2 regions of the Vibrio sp. QJM3NY_35 genome follow, and region 2 is predicted to be linked to the other one. Evidence: riboswitches for the same ligand, from Rfam matches in the RefSeq annotation. Region 2 holds a riboswitch; the other holds the start of a gene.
The links. A riboswitch is a leader RNA that binds a small molecule or an ion and turns the genes downstream of it on or off. The one in region 2 is predicted to bind cyclic di-GMP.
Positions count from the first base shown of each region.

Region 1: another riboswitch for cyclic di-GMP. It lies ahead of gbpA (N-acetylglucosamine-binding protein GbpA); the one in region 2 lies ahead of AC3CH3_RS09935 (TfoX/Sxy family DNA transformation protein).

Region 1 is NZ_CM173508.1:276,766-283,000, reverse strand. It holds gene AC3CH3_RS16675 (SURF1 family protein) at 1-133, shown strand, start outside; gene AC3CH3_RS16670 (hypothetical protein) at 126-734, shown strand; gene AC3CH3_RS16665 (COX15/CtaA family protein) at 795-1,850, shown strand; gene cyoE (heme o synthase) at 1,840-2,832, shown strand; gene gbpA (N-acetylglucosamine-binding protein GbpA) at 2,966-4,432, opposite strand; cyclic di-GMP riboswitch class I at 4,505-4,594, opposite strand; gene AC3CH3_RS16650 (hypothetical protein) at 4,943-5,296, shown strand; gene AC3CH3_RS16645 (DUF3313 domain-containing protein) at 5,397-6,068, shown strand; gene AC3CH3_RS16640 (DUF3820 family protein) at 6,081-6,235, shown strand, end outside.
Region 2 is NZ_CM173507.1:2,213,208-2,219,442, forward strand. It holds gene elyC (envelope biogenesis factor ElyC) at 1-300, shown strand, start outside; gene torR (two-component system response regulator TorR) at 466-1,179, opposite strand; gene torD (molecular chaperone TorD) at 1,437-2,084, shown strand; gene purR (HTH-type transcriptional repressor PurR) at 2,400-3,404, shown strand; cyclic di-GMP riboswitch class I at 3,575-3,660, shown strand; gene AC3CH3_RS09935 (TfoX/Sxy family DNA transformation protein) at 3,788-4,378, shown strand; gene AC3CH3_RS09940 (TVP38/TMEM64 family protein) at 4,502-5,182, shown strand; gene AC3CH3_RS09945 (putative signal transducing protein) at 5,230-5,547, shown strand; gene AC3CH3_RS09950 (alpha/beta fold hydrolase) at 5,678-6,235, opposite strand, start outside.

The DNA of each region.
Region 1 (6,235 bases), on a different replicon from region 2:
GATGAAATCTGAGAAGCATTTTGGTTACTCATTTCAATGGTTTGTTATGGCTGCGGTACTTTTGTTTTTGATGTTGTTGATTGGCTATCGGTACCTAAAAGCAACACCTATCACGAGGAATAAGGATGGATAAATCTCAAGCACAAGTGAACAGGGAAATTACCGAGGCAAACATGGCTGAGCTCAGAAGCCGTCGTACTAAAGGGCGCTTGGTATTAATTGGACTTGTTTTAATTTTCGCTTTGCCAGCCATTATCGCCAAAGCTGTGCTGGACCAGAATTGGTACACATCAGGTGTCACTAACTCGGGCGAATTGGTCGAACCAAGAACTACACTAGCGGATTTCGGCGTAACGGTACCCATGGCTGGAGAGGGTTGGGTTGTGGGGTATATCGCGCCGATAGAGTGCGAAAGCTTGTGTGAACAACAACTCCATTATTTGAATCAAAGTTATTTAGCGTTAGGGAAAAACAAAGAGCGAGTGACGGCCGTTGTTTTTGTATCTGAGGGTAACTCGTTATCGGGTTCGCTTGATAAGCCGGATTTGTCTTTGTTAGCTGGTGGAGATCAGTTAAGTACCGAGTTTGCGCCGGCTTCCATTGTCATTATTGACCCGCTAGGACAGCTGGTTATGGAGTACAAAAGCGTTTCGGAACCGTCGCAGTTAGTCGGGCAATCCAAAGGTATGATTCATGATTTAAGAAAGCTACTTAAGCTGTCACGAGTTGGGTAGTTGATGGCGAAAATGCTTGAGCTTAAGCAGCGAAAGGGAATAAGTATAGGGAGATAAGTGATGCAGAATAAAGCCCCTGATTTACTGATGCTTGTGATGAGATTAACTATCTTGTTAACCCTTACCGTGATTGTTCTCGGAGCTTATACACGCCTGTCTGATGCTGGCCTTGGCTGTCCTGACTGGCCGGGTTGTTACGGTAAGATCACCGTTCCGTCTGATGCCCAAGCGGTGAATCAAGCCAATCTGCAATTTCCCGAGCGAGCTCTCGAAGCAGACAAAGCGTGGATAGAGATGATACATCGCTACTTTGCAGGAACATTAGGCCTGCTTATCTTTGTTGTAGTCGCTTGGTGTATTAAAAAGAATATTACTTCGATTGGGCTTCCTTTGCTTATTTCAGCCACTGTGATCTTTCAGGCTTTGCTTGGAATGTGGACGGTGACTCTCAAGTTGATGCCCGTTGTGGTTATGGCGCATTTGATGGGGGGCTTCACGTTGCTGTCACTGTTGTGTCTGCTCTATTGTCGTTTGTCTCAATTCCAAAGCCGTTTTGGCGAGGCCTCTTATTCTCCAACACTTAAATTTTGGGCGCTGTTTGGGTTACTTATTGTGGTTGGGCAGATACTGCTTGGTGGTTGGACATCGTCAAACTATGCCGCTTTGGTGTGTACCCAATTGCCTATTTGTGAAGGTAACTGGATGAGCTACCTTGATTTCAAAAATGCGTTCGATTTTGCTCAACACGGCCATGATAACTATGAGTTTGGTGTGTTGGAATATCCCGCGCGATTAACTATACATGTCATGCACCGGTTCGGGGCTATCGCTGCCACACTTACGGTGTTGATGATTGTTTATCAGCTTTGGAAGCTTGAAAAAGGACCGCAAAGAAAGCTGGCTGTCACTTTGGCGATAGTGTTGTTTGCACAGGTCAGTTTAGGGATCAGCAATGTATGGTTTCACCTACCGATCTCGGTAGCCGTTTTGCACAATTTGGTGGCCGCTCTGTTACTTGTCACCATGGTTGTTACAAACTTTGTGGTTTGGCAACGTCAACCGAGTGAGTACTTGATGAAGAACGATGTATTACAAGGAGGTAATCATGGTCACTAGAACATCAACACAACATGGAGTGGTGGTTCAAGGCGCAGCTTTAAGTCAAGATCTCGCTGCCAGTCAAGAGATAGCAACCAACGGAGAAAGTACTCCAAAAAATGAGCTGGCCTCGAAAAACAAAGCTACTTGGAAGGTCTATTTAACGCTGACCAAACCCAAGGTAGTGGCTTTGATGCTGCTGACGGCCTTAGTGGGTATGTGTTTAGCGGTGCCTAACGGATTACCTTTACAGCAAACTCTTTTTGGAATGATCGGAATAGGGTTGATGGCAGGCTCAGCGGCTGCGTTTAATCATTTGATCGATAAAAAGATCGATGGGCAAATGACTCGCACAAACCGACGCCCTTTGCCGTCAGGAGAACTCAGCAGCGTACGGGTGTTCAGCTTTGCTGCAGGCATTGGTTTACTTGGCTTTGTCACATTAGTGGCGTGGGTTAATCAACTGACCGCTTGGTTAACCTTTGCGAGCTTATTAGGCTATGCGGTGATTTATACCATGTACTTGAAGCGAGCAACGCCGCAAAACATCGTAATAGCAGGGATTGCAGGCGCGATGCCGCCGTTATTGGGTTGGACGGCGGTCACCAATGAACTGCACTCAAACGCTTGGTTGTTGGTGATGATCATCTTTATTTGGACACCTCCGCACTTTTGGGCGTTGGCGATTCATCGTCGTGACGAATACGCTAAGGTGAACATCCCGATGTTGCCTGTGACGCATGGGATCGCCTACACCAAAACATCAATTCTGCTCTATACCTTGTTGCTTAGCATCGTATGTATATTGCCGGTGTTGGTTGGCATGAGTAGCTGGATATATCTGAGTGCTTCTTTGGTGTTAAACGGCGGGTTTGTTTATCACGCTTGGATACTTAAATATCGTGATGAGCCTAATATGGCGATGAAGACTTTTAAATTCTCCATTTATCATCTCATGATCTTGTTTGTCGCTTTGCTGGCTGACCACTATCTACTTTGATAACTGATGTTTCCATTTTAATAACTGGTGTTTCTACTTTTACTGAATAAGAAAACGGATGCTCTGGGCATCCGTTTTTTGTTTTGCTGATTACTAGCACGTACCTACTAGAAAGTAAGTGGCTGGCTAGTAATTAGTCAACTTTGTTCCAAGCATCTTGCCAGTGTGAACCAACACCTGGTTCGTATTGAGTTGCTGTTGGAGTCCATTGAACGCAGTAACCAGAGTATGGGAACTCTTTACACTGATAAACGCCACCATCGCTGCTCAGTACCTTAGTACCTGCTGTGTAAGACTCGATGCTCTCAGGAAAAACGAAGTCGTAATCGCCTTCGGGTGGCGGTGTTTGCTCGTCCATTAGGTGGAAATCAAGCGTGTTCTGATCCACTAAGTTACCTTGCTCATCTTTAGTCACAACCACAAGCATGTGGTGGCCAGCCTCCGATTTAGACAGAGTGAGTTGAACATCTTCAACTTGTCCGTCTGCCAGTTCTGATTTTTGAGAAGCAAGTGCTTCGCGGTGATGGTTGTACACCGTCAGTTCTGCTTGAACATCGCCGGTTGCTTCTAAAGTTAGATTAAGCTGTGTTGGCTGATTTTCGTCAATAATGTATTCAGACTCTAAGCCAGTCACTTCTAGCTCATGGTCTGGTTCTGGAGTATCAATCTTGTAGCCGATCTCTACGCTGTTAAAGCCTGAACCTGATTTTAAGTAAATAGGGTTCGAACCGTATACAGGAGCGAAATCGCCTTGGCCGTTTAATTGACCTGCTTTGATTTGCGTCTGCTCTTGGTTGATCTTTGATGCCAATGCATAAGACCAGTTGTTTGCTTTGCCTTGCTCGTTGCTTTCAATCACTAGCTCAGTGCTGTATGAAGCGTTCTCACCAGACTGATCGAAGACACGAGTGTAAACCGCATCACCAACGTTCAGATCTTGAGTTGGGTTGATCTGACCGCCTTGATCCCAATCCGGGATGATAGGGCCGTCACCATCAAATTTCACATCGATAACGTTGTAGAAAGCTGCAGCAGTGTCACCCACATCCCATACAGCAAGGATCACTTGATAACCTTCGCGCTCTGGAACATTACACAAGTGGCTTACTTGCATCGGTGGCTGTTCCATATTGCCTTCAACAACACAGAATGGCGTTAAATCAAAAGAACTGCGTGCCAAAGGCTGGTTTGGGTTCCAGTCAGGTTGCGTAATGTAGTATTTCCAATCGCGGGTCTTGTGGTTAGCTGTGAATGTCCACTCGAAGTATTGAGAACCAGACTTGATAGGGCGTTTAACCCAGCGGTCTGCGGTTTGTTCGTCTAGTGCTGCTGCTAAAGAAGATTGCGCACTGGCAATTTTTCCATCAGCAGGGCCGACTTCCGGGAAGCCTTCAGGGCCTTCTACACTTTGTGGTTCGTATTGGATACCACCACAGTTGGTGTTTTTCTCTTGCGTATCACTCGCAGGGAACTTACATAGGGCAACACGGCTCTCAGCTATGCCATTGTTGTATGCCGAGACATAACCGTGACCGAAGCTTGCACCGCTTACGCTAAGAAGCGATAGCGCGATGAGTGATTTTTTTGGGAGTTGTTTCATTATTTGTCCTTACTGTATTTGGCCGACAAAAAAGAGAACACTCCGGCATGCATTGACACTTAAATCCTATTAAGTGGCGGCCCCGCTATCATAGACAGAATATTTGTCGACAGACCGGTGGCTTTGCGTCCTATTCTTTCAAATAGTTTGCCAGAAGTGCGTTTGAGCAACCGAAATGTAGCCAACCAGTTTTATAAATGCGAATCAATAGATTGAAATGTGGAATGCTAATCTCGAACTTTTAATTCTTAATACAAATTAACTTGCTATATGTTTCGTTAGTTAACGTATAAATTATTGATATAAATAAAGAAAGTATTTAATCTTAATTGCTTTTGTGAATGCTTTTGTGAATGCTTTTGTGAATGCTTTTGGGTTTTTGTGTTCTGCTCTGTACAACAATTGCACTCATATCAAAACCAAACCTTTGGTTTCCATTAACCGAACCCTGACATGTCGTGTATGAAAAAACGGACAATTGATTGGTATGAATTATATAAAGGAGTCGGTATGGAATTCACAGAACAAGACAGAGATGCGTTGTATCAAACGTGGATGTCACAAAAATCGCGAATGCGAATTACGCAGATGGAGTTTTCAAAAAAGCTAGGAATGAACCAGCTTGATTTCTCTAGAGTGTTAAGAGGGGAGACGCCATTGACCATGTCTTTCATCAGTCACTTTTGCCGTTTACTTCATTTGGAACCAAGGAATGTATTCCCTTCGCTAAAAGAGGGTAATGAATCGGGCCCTAAAGTGGTCTACCTGAAAAGTAGAATGAGTGTTGATGGTGAGATCCAAAATGCTTATATTGAAGGAAATCAAGTGATTGTAGAGTACGCTCACACTGTTCAACATGATTAATTTTAGAGTTAGCTCTAATTTTTAACCCCTTTTTTCTACAACCTTCTCACATAGGGTATGGCATACTTAGTTAGGTTCCTTAATTTTAGCTAAGTGCGTTATGAACTCTTTAAAAGTCCTTTTGCTTGTTGCAACCAGCATTTTCTTGTTTGGTTGTGCAGGCGGCCCAATTAGAACAGCTACTAAATTTACCAGCTACGAAGATTTTCAGGCTGGGCCTGTCGGAGGCGTCGACTTGGTTTGGGCAAGGGGTGGGCTGCGTGACACACAGCGTTTGAAATCCAAGTTAGATGATTACGACTCTGTAGTGATCGACCAAATTTTTGTTTTAGCAGAAGAAGGTTCGTTGGATCAGGAAGAGATTCAGGAACTTACTGAGCACATGGTTTCGCGCTTGGAAGAGAAAATATCGCCTCATAAAACGATTGTCGATGAACCGACAGGAAAAACGCTCCGCTTGAGTATCGCTCTGAGTAACGTTGAAACGCCTAATCCGATCTTAGCTGTAACGAGCAGCGTTCTGCCATTTGGCCTTGCGATGTCAACTATTTCTAAGGTGACAACTGGCCAACACACCAATGTTGGGAGTGCGAGTGTAGAGTTATTGGTCAGTGATGCTCAAGAGGGCACACCACTGTTTGCAGCCATCGACCGTGAAGCGGGTAACAAAGATTTTTCAACCATGATTGATTCGCTGGATGATGCCAAAGACGCGATCAACTATTGGGTTGAACGTTTAGGTGATACTCTACACAACATAGATGACGCATAGAAAGAGCGAATAATGCTAGAGAAAGAGAACTTGATTAAGTTGGCTCGAATGCAGATGCCATTTGGAAAGTACGCGGGTCGTACACTGATTGACCTGCCTGAAGAATATTTGCTGTGGTTCGCAAGAAAGGAACAGTTTCCTTCGGGAGAGATTGGTGATTTAATGAG
Region 2 (6,235 bases):
TCAGCGAGCCATATGACTCGCGCACTGAACGAATTCAATGCTGCTGGAATGAAACCACTGCCGGCACCAACTAACTACCTTGCACAAGAAGGTATTGTTGAGCCTTGGAACAAGTACATGCCAAAAGCTCTTTACCTTGAGCAGACTGAGCGTTACTGGCACGAAACCATGGGATTGGTTTGGCAAAGCCTGCGTGATTGGCTAGATACAAGCAATGACATTGTTGAAGAGCCTGTTATTCCAGAAGCTTCCAGCTTAATTGAAGATGACGGTGACGTTTCTGCGGCTCAGCCTCAATAAGCCCATTGAATCTTTAAACTCATCTGAGCAGACAGAGTCGCCAAGTATTTGTAGATTCTCTGGTCGTTAACAGTAAAAGCTGAGTAATAAAAAAGCCGAGACATCAATGATGTCTCGGCTTTTTACGTTTAAATGTCGTTGTTAATTAATCACTCCCGAAGGAAATCAATCACCAGCGAACATGTAACCTTCACCGTGAACCGTCACAAAAATTTGTGGGTTCTTAGGATCGAACTCCATTTTTGCACGCATACGACGAATCAGCACGTCGATAGTACGGTCATTAGGCGCGTCCACTCGGTGACTGATCATATTCAGAATACGTTCGCGGCTTAATACTTGGTTAGGGTAAGAAGACAACGCCACTAGCAGTTCGTATTCTGCTTTGGTCAGTTTCACCGGTTCGCCGTTTTTGCTTAACGCACGACGAGGGATATCAAATGTCCACTCACCAAAACGAACCACAGACTCATCTGATGTTTCTTCTACAGCGCCCGCTGCTGTTTTACGAGCAGCAGAGATACGCCAAAGTAGGTTTTTAACTCGAACTAATAACTCGCGAAGTTCGAAGGGTTTAGTAACGTAATCGTCAGCGCCCATTTCAAGGCCAACGATCTTGTCGATGCTATCCGTGCGTCCAGTAACTAAAATAATTCCAATGTCTGATTGACTGCGTAATTCGCGAGTTAGCATCAATCCATCTTCGCCTGGTAAGTTGATGTCCAGCATAATGAGGTCAACGTTGTTTTCTTCTAACACGTTTCTCATTTGAGCGCCGCTTTCTGCTTCGCTCACTGTATAACCCTCGTTCTGGAAGTATCCAACCAGTTTACTGCGGGTTACCACATCATCTTCTACGACTAATACGTGATAGCTCATCTACACCACTTTTCTTATTTAATAGTTTCAGTGACTATTCTATTCATAACTAGTAACAATTCTAGTGGTACAGAAGATAAAAGCCAGAAACATGGATTTTTTTTGATACAAGACAATCTTAAACCTTGCTATTTATCGTCCATCGCAATTCAATATAGGTATTACTACTAACGAGTGACTTTGTGTTCGATAAGTATCACTGTTTAGTTAGCCTTCATACCCTAAGTATGACGAAAGATGATATTAGGATTATTTAAATGAAAGATACGAAAGCGTTCAACGAGCAAAGAGCAGAAATATACTGGTGGCTATCAAGCTTGTTCGCCAAAGAACTGACTCAAGAAGAACTCGATCACTACCACTCTGTTGAAATTCGTTCTTTCCTAACTGGTCTAGGCGAAAATGAAACACTAAAGCCAGCGATTGATAAGCTAGTGGATGCGCTTAACCGCCTACAAACACGTGAAGATGCTCAACTAGAATTGTCTGCAGACTTTTGCGATCTTTTCTTAAAAACAGATAAACACGGTGCTCTTCCTTACGCTTCTATGTATATCGGTGAAACTGGCCTTTTGAATGATAAGCCTGCAAAAGATATGGAAGAGATCATGGCTAAGCACAATTTAGTGGTGAACCAAGATCTAAAAGAGCCAGCAGACCACATTGCTATCGAACTCGATTTCCTTGGTAACTTGATCATTCGTTCAAACGAAACGGATATTGAAGAAGAGCTAGAGAATTCATTTGCCGTTCAACAGCAGTTTATCGAACAACAACTGCTGACTTGGGTACCAAAGTTCAACGTGAAATGTCATGACGTTGATGAATTCGGTTTCTACGCCTCCGTCTCATCTTTGCTACTCGCATTCTGTCAATTAGACACTCAATATTTAGCTGGTGAATAGCTTATTGGATGACTAGGTAAATAAATTCAGTAGAATGTGACAATTCACCCGGATTTCTGGGTGAATTTTATTGCGAGTAATTTCTAGTCAGTCTAAAATTGTGACCGCAAACGATAAAATATGAAACATTCACGAAATGCTATGCTTATTAAAGTTCAGAGCATTTCGGTGTTAAGACAAGCCGCTCAATAGCGGTTTTTTGTTTTTTAGCACTTTAGTACCCAAAGAGCCCTACAAATTTAAGCTCTTAGTTAGGTAGCTTAACGGCTACTTTATTCCGTACTTTGGGAAAGTAGCTTCTAATAGGATAAAACCATGGCCACTATAAAAGATGTCGCTCGCTTAGCCGGCGTATCAACAACAACCGTTTCTCACGTAATCAACAAAACTCGCTTTGTTGCAGAAGCAACTCAAGAAAAAGTAAACAAAGCCGTAGATGAACTGAACTATGCACCAAGTGCTGTCGCTCGTAGTTTGAAGTGTAATACAACACGCACCATCGGCATGCTAGTGACTCAATCAACTAACCTATTCTTCTCTGAAGTTATCGATGGTGTTGAGAGCTACTGCTACCGTCAAGGTTACACTTTGATCCTGTGTAATACGGGCGGTATCTATGAGAAGCAACGTGACTATATTCGAATGCTTGCAGAGAAACGTGTAGATGGCATCTTAGTTATGTGTTCTGACCTAACTGAAGAACTAAGAGAGATGTTAGACCGTCACGCTGACATCCCTAAAGTTATCATGGACTGGGGCCCAGAGAGCTCTCAGGCTGATAAGATCATCGATAACTCTGAAGAAGGTGGCTACCTAGCGACCAAATACCTTATTGAACGCGGTCACTCTAAGATTGCATGTTTAAGTGGCCACTTAGACAAAGCAGCATGTGTTGAACGTATTGCCGGTTACAAGCGCGCACTGAATGAAGCAAAGATTTCTGCTGATGAAAATATGATCATCGAAGGTAACTTCGAGTGTGATACGGCTGTTCTTGCTGCAGAACAAATCGTTGAGATGGAAGATCGTCCAACAGCGGTATTCTGCTTTAACGACACAATGGCACTCGGCTTAATGAGCCGCCTGCAAGAAAAAGGCATTCGCATTCCAGAAGATATCTCAGTGATCGGTTACGACAATATCGAACTGGCTGAATACTTCTCTCCGCCGCTAACGACCGTTCACCAACCAAAACGTCGTGTTGGTAAGAATGCATTCGAAATTCTATTAGAGCGCATCAAAGACAAAGACCACGAAAAACGCGTCTTCGAAATGCACCCTGAAATTGTTGAACGAAGCACAGTTAAAACGTTAAATTAATTGATAATTCGAGTTTAATTTCATCAAGCGCACCTTTAGGTGCGCTTTTTTTATCAGCAACTATAATGAACCCAGATGCACAACAGAAAGATCATTAATTGAAGCAATATCACATTTTGAAATATCAACTGTGAGCTTCATTCAACAAAAACTTTATTCTATTCAATCAGTCACGCACAGGGCAAACCACTCGAAAGAGTGAGACGCAAAGCTTCCGGCCTAAACCACTCGTTGGTATGGTAGCGGGGTTACCGATGGCAAAATGCAGTAACTACTAATAATTTGGTAATTTACGGCTTATTGACAATTTAATTGCAACATTTTGCTAATCTCTCGGACCTGCTTATTTGGTGGCGTAGTTCAAATACACCGAGATAAATAACATGGATAAACCGATACTAAAGGACTCGATGAAGTTATTTGAGTCCCTAGGAAAAATAAAATCACGCTCAATGTTTGGTGGCTTCGGTCTTTTTGCTGATGACACTATGTTTGCTCTGGTTGTAAATGACCAGTTGCACATACGCGCAGACAAAGGCACAACGAAACAATTCGAACAACAAGGGTTTCAACCGTACGTCTACAAAAAACGTGGTTTCCCTGTCGTTACTAAATATTTCGCTTTACCTGAAGGCCTCTGGCAAGACCAAGAGAAAATCTTGCAGCTTGCAACCACGTCTCTAGGTTTTGCTAAAGAAGAAAAAGCTGAGCAGTCTTCTGCTAAGCCGACCCGACTCAAAGATCTGCCTAATCTTCGACTCGCTACCGAGCGTATGTTGAAAAAGGCAGGGATCGATTCTGTAGAACGTTTATATGAATCTGGCTCTGTAAACGCATTTAACGCCATCAAAGAATCGCATGCGTCTTCTGTCAGTATTGAACTACTTTGGGCGCTAGAAGGTGCGATCAATGGTACACATTGGTCAGTTATACCGCAGCAGCGTCGTGAAGAGCTTATCAATCGCGTCAATTAACATTGTATCTACATAACTAAGCCGCATTTTTTGCGGCTTTTTTTATATCTGCTGAAAGTTAATCTAAGCTTTACCTGTCTATCTATACTATCGATATGCATTGAAAATTTAGAGGAAGTATCAATGAGTAAGAAAATGATATTGGGTATTATATTGGTAGTAACCATCGTCTTGTTAGGCGTCAATTTTGGTCAATACCTCACGCTTGAAAATGCTAAGGCCCAACAAGCCGTTTTAAATGACTATATTGACAGCAACTTTATTGCTGCTGCCGCTATCTATTTTGTTGCGTATGTAATGATCACTGCTTTCTCAATTCCTGGCGCCGCTGTTGTTACCCTGCTTGGAGCTGCTCTATTTGGCTTCTGGAATAGCTTGCTGCTGGTATCTTTCGCGAGTGCGATCGGTGCGACTTTAGCCTTCTTAAGTAGCCGTTACCTATTGCGTGACTGGATTCAAACCAAGTTTGGTGACAAATTGGCGACAATTAACAAGGGGGTTGAAAAAGACGGCGCGTTTTACCTATTTTCTCTGCGTCTGATCCCTGTATTCCCATTTTTCCTTATTAACCTATTGATGGGTCTAACACCGATGTCAGTGAGTCGTTACTACATTACGAGTCAAATCGGGATGTTACCGGGGACGGCGGTTTTCTTGAATGCTGGTACTCAGCTCGCAGAAATTGATTCACTTTCGGGCATCGTCTCCCCTTCAGTACTATTGTCATTTGCGTTATTGGGGATATTCCCAATAGTTGCTAAATGGTTGATGGGTAAGTTTCGCTCAGCGCCCGTAGCTGAATAATTTATAATAGCTAAATAACACAGATAGCCGAATAAGGTTCTATTTCAATGAAAATCTTCAGTGCATCGAATCCGACAGAAGCTCATATCATCTGTGGATTATTAGAAAGCGAGAATATTGCCTGTGAAGTTCGTGGTGAGGGATTGTTCGGATTGAAGGGGGAAATCCCATTTACGGAAGAAACTGACCCTTACGTGTGGTTATATGAGCCAGAATTGGCCAGTGAAGCTCGCATGCTCGTCAATGACTACCAAAAGCAGCAAGATTCGATCATCTATGAAGAGTGGCGTTGTGGTGAGTGTCATGAAGTCAACGAAGCGCAATTCGGCTCTTGTTGGCAGTGCGGTGCTGCTTCACCCGAATAGCAGAGTTTCAGTGACCTTATAAGACAATTAGGCCGATACCTCCTCCAAATAAAAACGGGAAGCTAAAATTAGCTTCCCGTTTTTATTTCAATTCGATTCCATCATCATCTTTGATTTCGCGTTTAGAAAATCACTGAATTTGTTTTTGAATAAACGCAATCGAACGCTGATTAAACTCTTCAGGGTTTTCCACGTTACATACGTGCCCACAATTCGGAATCTCCACTAGCTCGCTCGACTCATGCGCTGCAACCATTTCTTTTACAGGCTTAATAAACATGTAGTCACGTTCACCCATCAAATAAAGAGTCGGTATTGGTAGCTCTCTATCTTTAAAATATTTCATCAAGGGGTTTACATCAGCCGTGAGGATAAACCAGCGTTTAAATTCTTTCTGGCACAGTTTTTTTGCTTCGCGGATAAAAAGATGACGAGACTCTTTTTGGCTTTTTTGTGGCATCACAACATAAGCAAAAAGGCTGTATAACCACATGTAAGGAATGATGTGCTTGCTGAGGTTACCCAACTTGATTAAGACTTGAGAGCGAGTGTTTAGCTTAGTGACAGCACCACCCAGTACCATTGAACGTACACGGCCAGCCGCGAGCTCTGCAACGTTACGCACAATAATCGTGCCCAAAGACATGCCGACGAAATGTGCAGAACGGATCTTAAGATGGTCTAACAC